DNA from 2 places in the Streptomyces sp. NPDC050164 genome. Region 1 is predicted to be linked to the other one. Evidence: riboswitches for the same ligand, from Rfam matches in the RefSeq annotation. Region 1 holds a riboswitch; the other holds the start of a gene.
The links. A riboswitch is a leader RNA that binds a small molecule or an ion and turns the genes downstream of it on or off. The one in region 1 is predicted to bind glycine.
Positions count from the first base shown of each region.

Region 2: linked by a shared signal. The riboswitch ahead of gcvT (glycine cleavage system aminomethyltransferase GcvT) and the one ahead of gcvP (aminomethyl-transferring glycine dehydrogenase) in region 1 are both predicted to bind glycine.

Region 1 covers NZ_JBITJK010000024.1:8,662-13,095, forward strand. Annotated here, with positions in the region: gene ACIBNA_RS27550 (MerR family transcriptional regulator) at 1-401, shown strand, start outside; gene ACIBNA_RS27555 (DNA polymerase IV) at 536-1,939, shown strand; gene ACIBNA_RS27560 (PRC-barrel domain-containing protein) at 1,979-2,353, opposite strand; glycine riboswitch at 2,467-2,562, shown strand; gene gcvP (aminomethyl-transferring glycine dehydrogenase) at 2,740-4,434, shown strand, end outside.
Region 2 covers NZ_JBITJK010000013.1:37,078-41,511, reverse strand. Annotated here, with positions in the region: gene ACIBNA_RS19340 (enhanced serine sensitivity protein SseB C-terminal domain-containing protein) at 1-763, opposite strand, end outside; gene ACIBNA_RS19335 (enhanced serine sensitivity protein SseB) at 941-1,735, opposite strand; gene ACIBNA_RS19330 (AAA family ATPase) at 1,803-2,471, opposite strand; glycine riboswitch at 2,655-2,754, shown strand; gene gcvT (glycine cleavage system aminomethyltransferase GcvT) at 2,915-4,036, shown strand; gene gcvH (glycine cleavage system protein GcvH) at 4,140-4,434, shown strand, end outside.

The DNA of each region.
Region 1 (4,434 bases):
AGCCGAGCGTGCGCCCCGCCTACGGGTCGGGGACGCAGCGGCTCTACAGCTTCCGGGACGTCGTCGTCCTGAAGATCGTCAAGCGGTTCCTCGACACCGGGGTGTCGCTCCAGAACATCCGAACGGCCGTCCAGCACCTCAGGGAACGCGGTTTCCGCGACCTGGAGCGGATGACGCTGATGAGCGACGGAGCCACGGTCTACGAGTGCACCTCGCCGGACGAGGTCCACGCCCTGCTCCAGGGGGGCCAGGGGGTCTTCGGGATCGCCGTGGGCGTGGTGTGGCGGGATGTCGAGAGCGCGCTGTCCCAGCTGCACGGGGAGCGGATCGACACCGGCGAGACGCTGGTCGGGTCCAACCCGGCGGACGAGCTGGCGCGACGGCGGAACAGGGCCGTCTGAGTCGTCCGGCAGTGTGGTGCCCCTGTGACCGTTGCAGGCGGGACGTTTCCGCGCCGGGCTGCAAGCGGTTTCTCCCGGGGGCGTCAGGGCGGTTGTCCGAGGCGTTGTCAGTGGCGTAGGGCAGCATCGGAATCGTGAGAACCGCGCCCACGATCCTGCATCTCGACATGGATGCCTTCTTCGCCTCGGTGGAGCAGGCGTCCAAGCCGAGTCTGCGCGGGAAAGCCGTCGTCGTCGGCGGGCTGGGGCCGCGTGGCGTCGTGGCCACGGCGTCGTACGAGGCGAGGGTCTTCGGGGTGCATTCGGCGATGCCCATGGGACAGGCCCGGCGGCTCGCGCCCAACGCCGCGTATCTCGTGCCGCGCTTCGGGTTCTACAAGGCGATCAGCGAGCGGGTGATGGAGCTACTGCAGGCCTTGTCGCCGCTGGTGGAGCCGCTGAGCCTGGACGAGGCGTTCGTGGACCTGGAGGCCGGGGGAGCGGCCTGGGACGAGCAGTCGGCGCGGCTGGTCGGGGCGCAGCTGCGCGCGGACATACGGGCCGTCACCGGACTGACGGGGTCGGTCGGGCTGGCCGCCTCCAAGATGCTCGCGAAGATCGCCTCGGAGCAGGCCAAGCCCGACGGGCTGGTGGTGATCGAGCCGGGCACCGAGCGGGCGCTGCTCGGGCCCATGTCGGTGCGGACACTGCCGGGGGTCGGGCCGGCGACGGGCGACCATCTGCGGCGGGCCGGGATCACCACGATCGAGGAGATCGTCGAGGCGGGCGAGGACGAGATGGTCCGGCTGCTGGGAAAGTCGCACGGGCACGGGCTCTACGCCATGGCGCTGGCGCGGGACGACCGGCCTGTCGTGGCGGAGCGGGAGGCGAAGTCGGTGTCGGTCGAGGACACCTACGACGTGGACATTCACGACCGGGTGCGGGTCGGTCTCGAGGTGCAGCGGCTCGCTGACCGGTGCGTGCGGCGGCTGCGCGGGGCCGGGCTGTCCGGGCGGACCATCGTGCTGAAGGTGCGGCGGTACGACTTCTCGACGCTCACCCGGTCCGAGACGCTGCGCGGGCCGACGGACGATCCCGGGGTGATCCGTGAGGCGGCGGCCCGGTTGCTGGACTCGGTCGACACCACGGGCGGTGTGCGGCTGCTCGGGGTGGGTGTCAGCGGGCTCGCCGACTACACGCAGGAGGATCTCTTCGCGCAGGCGGCGGGGGAGCGGGCGCAGGCGCAGGGGCCGGTCGAGGAGCCTGCCGCGGCGCCCGTCGAGGAGCAGCCGGCGCTCGCCGAGCGGCGGTGGCCCGCCGGGCACGACGTACGGCATGCGGAGTTCGGGCACGGGTGGGTGCAGGGGAGCGGTCTGGGGCGGGTCACGGTGCGGTTCGAGACGCCCGGGTCGGAGCCCGGGCGGGTGCGGACCTTCCGGGTCGACGATCCGGATCTGGAGCCGGCGGATCCGTTGCCGCTGGTGTTAGCGAGACCGGAGGAGAGCCGCGAGCCGGAGGGTGGGTCGGGAGCTGTGGGGCTGCGGTCCGCTGCCCCTTAGACGGCACGACGGCAAGACAGCTGGACGGGTTGTCGGGCTTCAGGCCGTCTCGTCCGTGCCTGCCAGTCTGCCGAGGTCCTGGTCGTCGAGCGGGGGAGGCGCGGCGACGTCCAGGCCGTAGTGGTGGTAGAGCTGGAGTTCCTGTTCCGGGGAGAGGTGGCGGCCCACGCCGAAGTCGGGGGCGTCCTTGATCAGGGCTCGGTCGAAGGGCACGTGGAGGGCGCCGTCGATCAGTTCGCTCGGCTCGAGGGGGACGAAAGCGTCCCTGCTGAACAGGCCGGTCCGTATGGCCGCCCACTCCGGCTCGCCGGTGGCGTCGTCGAGGTAGACCTCGTCGATCGTGCCGATCCTGGTTCCGTTGCGGTCGAACGCCTTGCGGCCGATCAGGTTGCGCGGATCGATATCGGTTCGCACGGGCCCTCCACATGGTCGCAACTCATCCGTAGGCACTACAAAACGGCACAATCGGGGCGGCGGCCACTCGAAGGTTCGTGCGTTGACCGCGCTGGTACGCTGGCAGCGGCTGCTGACCCCGTGCGGGAGAGTCCTCCAGGCACCATCGGAGGCGCCGAAGGAGCAAATCCTCCCCGGAATCTCTCAGGCTCACGTACCGCATGGACGAGGTCACTCTGGAAAGCAGGGCGGGTGTCGACGGCTTCCGCTCTCACCGACGGTGAAAGCCGGAGGCCTTCGGGCGATCCGGTGAAGCTCTCAGGTCGAGATGACAGAGGGGGAGGCCGTTCGGGTACCCGTGCCGTGGTGCCCCTCGAAGGTCGTGTCAGACCAGGAGGCCTCCGCAAATGACCGCCCATCGCATTCCGCTCTCCGAGCTCGAAGAGGCAGTTCCCTTCGAGCAGCGCCACATCGGCCCCGACCACGAGGCCCGCGCAAAGATGCTCGCGCAGGTCGGCTACGGCTCGCTGGACGAGCTCACGGCCGCCGCGGTCCCGGCCGTGATCAAGAGCGCCGAGGCGCTGGACCTGCCGGGCGCCCGCAGCGAGGCCGAGGTGATCGCCGAGCTGCGCTCCCTCGCCGACCGCAACCAGGTCCTCGGCTCCATGATCGGACTCGGGTACTACGGCACGTTCACGCCGCCGGTCATCATGCGCAACGTCATGGAGAACCCGGCCTGGTACACGGCCTACACGCCGTACCAGCCGGAGATCTCGCAGGGGCGGCTCGAGGCGCTGCTCAACTTCCAGACCATGGTCGCCGACCTCACCGGACTGCCGACCTCCGGTGCCTCCCTGCTCGACGAGGGCACCGCGGCCGCCGAGGCCATGGCGCTGTCGCGGCGCCTCGGCAAGAACAAGAAGGGCCTGTTCCTGGTCGATGCGGACGCGTTGCCGCAGACCATCGCCGTCATCCAGACCCGGGCCGAGCCGACCGGCGTCGAGGTCGTCGTCGCCGACCTCGGCGAGGGCATCCCCGCCGAGATCGCCGAGCGCGAGATCAACGGCGTGCTGATCCAGTACCCGGGCGCATCCGGAGCCGTACGGGACATCAAGCCGGTCATCGACCAGGCGCACGAGCTCGGGGCGCTCGTCACCGTCGCAGCCGATCTTCTCGCGCTGACGCTGCTGAAGTCGCCCGGTGAGCTCGGCGCGGACATCGCCGTCGGGACGACGCAGCGCTTCGGTGTGCCGATGGGCTTCGGCGGCCCGCACGCCGGTTACATGGCGGTCAAGGAGAAGATGGCGCGCAGCCTGCCCGGGCGGCTCGTCGGCGTCTCCGTGGACGCCGACGGGAACAAGGCGTACCGGCTGGCGCTCCAGACGCGTGAGCAGCACATCCGCCGTGAGAAGGCCACCAGCAACATCTGCACCGCCCAGGTGCTGCTCGCCGTCATGGCCGGCATGTACGCCGTCTACCACGGACCGGCGGGCCTGAAGGGCATCGCGCGACGCACCCACCGGTACGCCACGGTTCTCGCCGCCGGGCTCGCGAACGGCGGTGTCGAGGTCGTGCACGGCTCCTACTTCGACACGCTGACCGTGCGCGTCGAGGGCCGGGCCGCCGACGTCGTGGCCGCCGCGCAGGAGAACGGGGTCAACCTCCGTCTCGTCGACGCCGACCACGTCTCGATCGCCTGCGACGAGACCACCACGCGGGCCCAGCTGCGTGCCGTATGGGCCGCCTTCGGCGTCGAGGGTGTCGTCGAGGCGCTGGACGCGGCCACCGGGGACGGGCTTCCGGACGCGCTGCTGCGGACCGACGAGTACCTGACACACCCCGTCTTCCACCAGCACCGCTCCGAGACCGCAATGCTGCGCTACCTGCGCCGGCTGGCCGACCGCGACTACGCGCTCGACCGGGGCATGATCCCGCTGGGCTCCTGCACCATGAAGCTCAACGCGACCACGGAGATGGAGCCGGTCACCTGGCCCGAGTTCGGGCAGCTGCACCCCTTCGTGCCCGCCGAGCAGGCCGGGGGCTACCTCACGCTCATCCACGAGCTGGAGGACCGTCTCGCCGAGGTCACCGGGTACGACAAG
Region 2 (4,434 bases), on a different contig from region 1:
GTGCCTGGGCCTGGACAGGGGCGGTGGCGTGGGCCTCGCGGTCGTAGAAGGGACGGGCGCTCGCGCGCAGCCACATGGCGACCGGGTCGTGTTCGTCGGACATGGCGACGGTCGAGACGGGCAGCCCGTCCGGTACGGCACCGAGGGACTGCTGCATCATCGCGCGCACGGAATCCACGGCCGGCGGCGAAGTGTCGTACACATCCAGTCCGATGGCGAGGTACGGCGCCCCGAGCGCGGGCTGCACCCAGGCCCGGCGCAGCGAGCGGACGGCCGGGGTGCGGTGGGCGTTCTGCGCGAGCAGGGCGTAGAACTGCGGGATCTCGATGGCCGGTTCGGACAGCCGCAGCGGGCCGGCGGGCTGGCGGTCCAGGCCTGTGGCGATCCGGCGCAGGTCGAGCCAGGGGATGCCGACACCGCCGCCGGGGGCGTGCGGGTTGAGCCAGAGGCCGTAGTGGTCGGGGTAGAGGGCGCGGGCCACGTCGACTCCGTCGACCACCTCGTAACTGCGGTTCCAGCCGCTGGCCGAGAGCTCCTGGGCGGAGGTCACGCAGGGCGCGTAGCCGTAGCCGTCGACCTCCATGTTCCCGTACTGGGCGTCGGGGGAGCCCGCCTGGCCGTGCCAGAGGAGCATCCAGATCTGGCCGGAGTGCGGGGTCGCGAGCGCGCGCAGGAGTGCCTCGTAGGCGTCGTAACGCCCGGGCGTGACCTGGCGCAGCATGTGCTCGACCTGTCCGGCCGCGGCCGTGCCGCTCGCGCTCACCTTTACCGCCCCTTCGTACAACGCCTCGACCGTGACCTAGCTTAAGCCCGCCCGGAGCTCGGGGCTTGGTGCCGTCTTGCGGCCGCGGGTTGTTCGTGGTTGATCGCGCCCACGCGGCGGAGCCGCATGATGTTACAGACCCGCGCCCCTGAGGCGCCTCGCCCCTAGGGGCGTTTGCTAGTGAACCCTCTGGAAGAACGGGCGCACTCGCTCCCGCATCCACTCGCCCACCGGATCCTCCGCCACGTCCAGGAGGACCAGGTTGACCGGCCACGGGGCCGGGGACTTGGTGACGGCGCGGGTGAGGGCCTCCAGGGGGAGGGCCCGCAGGTCGCCTTCCCACTGGGAGAGTTCGACGCCCACGAACATCACCGGGTCGGCGGTCTCGATCGCGGCGAGGCAGCGGCGGGCGGTGACGACGACGCCGATCGCCTCGAACTCGGCGGAGGCGGCGGCGAGGAAGTCCACCGGGTCCTCCTGCCAGTCGGGCTCGAAGAGGCGGACCCGGCCGCCGCTCGCGGGGCCGTCCAGGGGGGTCCGGCCGGCCCGGCAGAGCTCGGCAACGGCGGGCGGCGGGAGTGGGATGCCGACCACGCCGCCCGGGTTGATGGCTATCCCGGCATGCGGGGGCAGGCCGCGGGCGAACTCCACCGCGGGCGCGATGGTGTACGACATGTGGGAGCCGACGACCTGGCGGAACTGCTCCTCGGAGCTGAACACCGGCACGTAGGCCTGGCCCTCGATCTCGATGCCGGGCAGGTCCAGGGGGCCACTGCGGGGCCCGCCGCCGCTCGGCAGGGGGACCCAGACGAAACTCCGGCCGAGCACCTCGACGATCCGCCCGCCGGCCGACGGCCCGGCGCCAAGGGAGGCCGAGAGCACCTCCTCCAGTTCGTTGCCTGGCCATCCGCCGTGCGGATGGGTCTGCGTGTGCGCCGGGAAGTCCGCGGAGAAGTCCGCCGGGAAGTCCATCTGCCTACCGCCTGCCTGGAACCACTGCTGTGGCTCAAAAGGCTAGCGTCTCGCCGGCCGCCTGCGGTCAGCCCGTGAACCCGATCCGGCGAAGGGTGTCCGCCGCGTCCCGGTCGACGAGGATCGACGAGCCGCAGCCCGCGGGCAGTTCGCCCCGCTCCGCGGCGCGCAGCAGGCGGGTGGTCGCCGCGCGGTGGCGCAGGAACGCGTACCGCGAGACACCGCGGCCGCGGTCGCGCTGGCCGGCCAGGGCCTCCTCGGGGGTGACGTCGAGCATGAGCAGATGCAGGGTGCCGCCCCGGCGGTGGGCCTCGCGCGCCAGCCAGCGGCGGACCCAGGCCTGGGTGCCGCAGTCGTGCACGACGACGCCCTCGCCGGTGCGCAGGGCGCGGCGCAGCCCGGCGTAGTGGGCGAGGCGGACGAGCGGGCGGTAGACCGCGTACGGCAGGAAGCGCGGCATGCGGCCGTCCCAGCGGTCGCGGGTGTCCTGGGAGTCGATGCGCCGGCCGGGCACGGTGCGCCGCATCAGCGTGGACTTGCCGCTGCCGGGCAGGCCCGTGACCACGACGAGGTCGCGAGGGCCGAACAGCAGCGCGTGCGGGCTGCGGCCGGCGCGCTCGCGCAGATCGCGGACGACCGGCACCGGCAGCGGGCCGCAGCCCGCGCGTGCCGGACCGGCCGGCTGCTCGGGCAGCGCGACGCCCGTTGTCGTGGCGTACGCGGTGGTCCTGTTCACCGTGATCGTCCTCCCCTGGGGCCAGGTACGGAAGACCCATCCCCGCCGAGTGTAAAGAGAAGGTAATGCCCGATGTCTCTCTTTTTAGTCCTCTTCCTGCAACAGGCCTGCTACAGGGTGGTGCCCCTGCCACCCCGCGACGATGCGTGCAATGATGTGCGCGCCAACTGCATACCGGCCGTTTGAATCCGCGCGGGAGAGTTCCCAGCACCGCTGACGCTGGGGCGCCGAAGGAGCAAGTCCCTCCCTTGAATCTCTCAGGCCCCGTTACCGCGCGGGCGAGGCACATCTGAAAAGCGGGCCATCTCCTGTCGTCGAGGCGACGGGCGTGGCTCCACCCAAGGTGCAAGCCGTGTCCCCCGTGGTCATGGCGAACCTCTCAGGTTCCGATGACAGATGGGGAGGAACGACCTCGCCCGTCATGCCCCTGGGAGACGCGACCGATGAGCAGTACAGGAGAACTCCGCCACACCGCGCTCGATGCCCTGCATCGCTCGCTCGGCGCGACGATGACCGACTTCGCCGGCTGGGACATGCCCCTGCGCTACGGCTCCGAGCGCGACGAGCACAACGCCGTGCGCACGAAGGCCGGGCTCTTCGACCTCTCCCACATGGGGGAGATCACCGTCACCGGTCCGCAGGCCGCCGCCCTCCTCGACTACGCCCTGGTGGGCAACATCGGCGGCGTCAAGCCCGGCCGCGCCCGCTACACCATGATCTGCCGGGCCGACGGCGGCATCCTCGACGACCTGATCGTCTACCGGCTGGCCGAGACCGAGTACATGGTCGTCGCCAACGCCTCCAACGCCCAGGTCGTGCTGGACGCCCTGGCGGAACGTTCCGCGGGCTTCGACGCCGAGGTGCGCGACGACCGGGACGCCTACGCGCTGATCGCCGTGCAGGGGCCTCAGTCCCCGGGGATCCTGAAGTCCCTCACCGACGCCGACCTCGACGGCCTGAAGTACTACGCCGGTCTGCCCGGCACGGTCGCGGGCGTCCCGGCCCTGATCGCCCGGACCGGCTACACCGGCGAGGACGGCTTCGAGCTGTTCGTGAAGCCGGAGCACGCGGTCGAGCTGTGGCAGGCCCTGACCAAGGCGGGCGAGGGCGCCGGACTGGTCCCGTGCGGGCTGTCCTGCCGCGACACGCTGCGCCTGGAGGCGGGCATGCCGCTGTACGGGCACGAGCTGAGCACGTCCCTCACGCCCTTCGACGCCGGGCTCGGCCGGGTGGTGAAGTTCGAGAAGGAGGGCGACTTCGTGGGGCGCGAGGCCCTGCGGGAGGCCGCCGCCCGCGCCGAGCAGAACCCGCCCCGCGTGCTGGTCGGCCTGGTCGCCGAGGGCCGCCGGGTGCCGCGCGCCGGGTACGCGGTCGTGGCCGGCGGCGAGGTGATCGGCGAGGTCACCTCCGGCGCCCCCTCCCCCACCCTCGGCAGGCCGATCGCGATGGCCTACGTCGACGCCGCGCACGCCGCGCCCGGCACGACCGGCGTGGGCGTGGACATCCGGGGCAGTCACGAGCCGTACGAGGTCGTGGCGCTGCCGTTCTACAAGCGCCAGAAGTAGACACTGACCAAGGGCCGCGGCAGCGACCCCGCTGTCCGTCCTCCCAGCTCACCAGCAGTCCCCCCTTCCACAGCACTCCCGCGCGTACAGGAGAATCCAGGCCATGAGCAACCCCCAGCAGCTGCGTTACAGCAAGGAGCACGAGTGGCTGTCGGCCGCCGAGGACGGCGTCTCGACGGTCGGTATCACGGAGCACGCGGCCAACGCGCTCGGCGATGTCGTGTTCGTCCAGCTCCCCGAGGTCGGTGACTCGGTGTCCGCGGGCGAGACCTGCGGCGAGCTGGAGTCGACCAAGTCGGTGTCCGACCTCTACTCCCCCGTCTCCGGTGAGGTCACCGAGGTCAACGAGGACGTCGTGAACGACCCGTCGCTGGTGAACTCGGCCCCCTTCGAGGGCG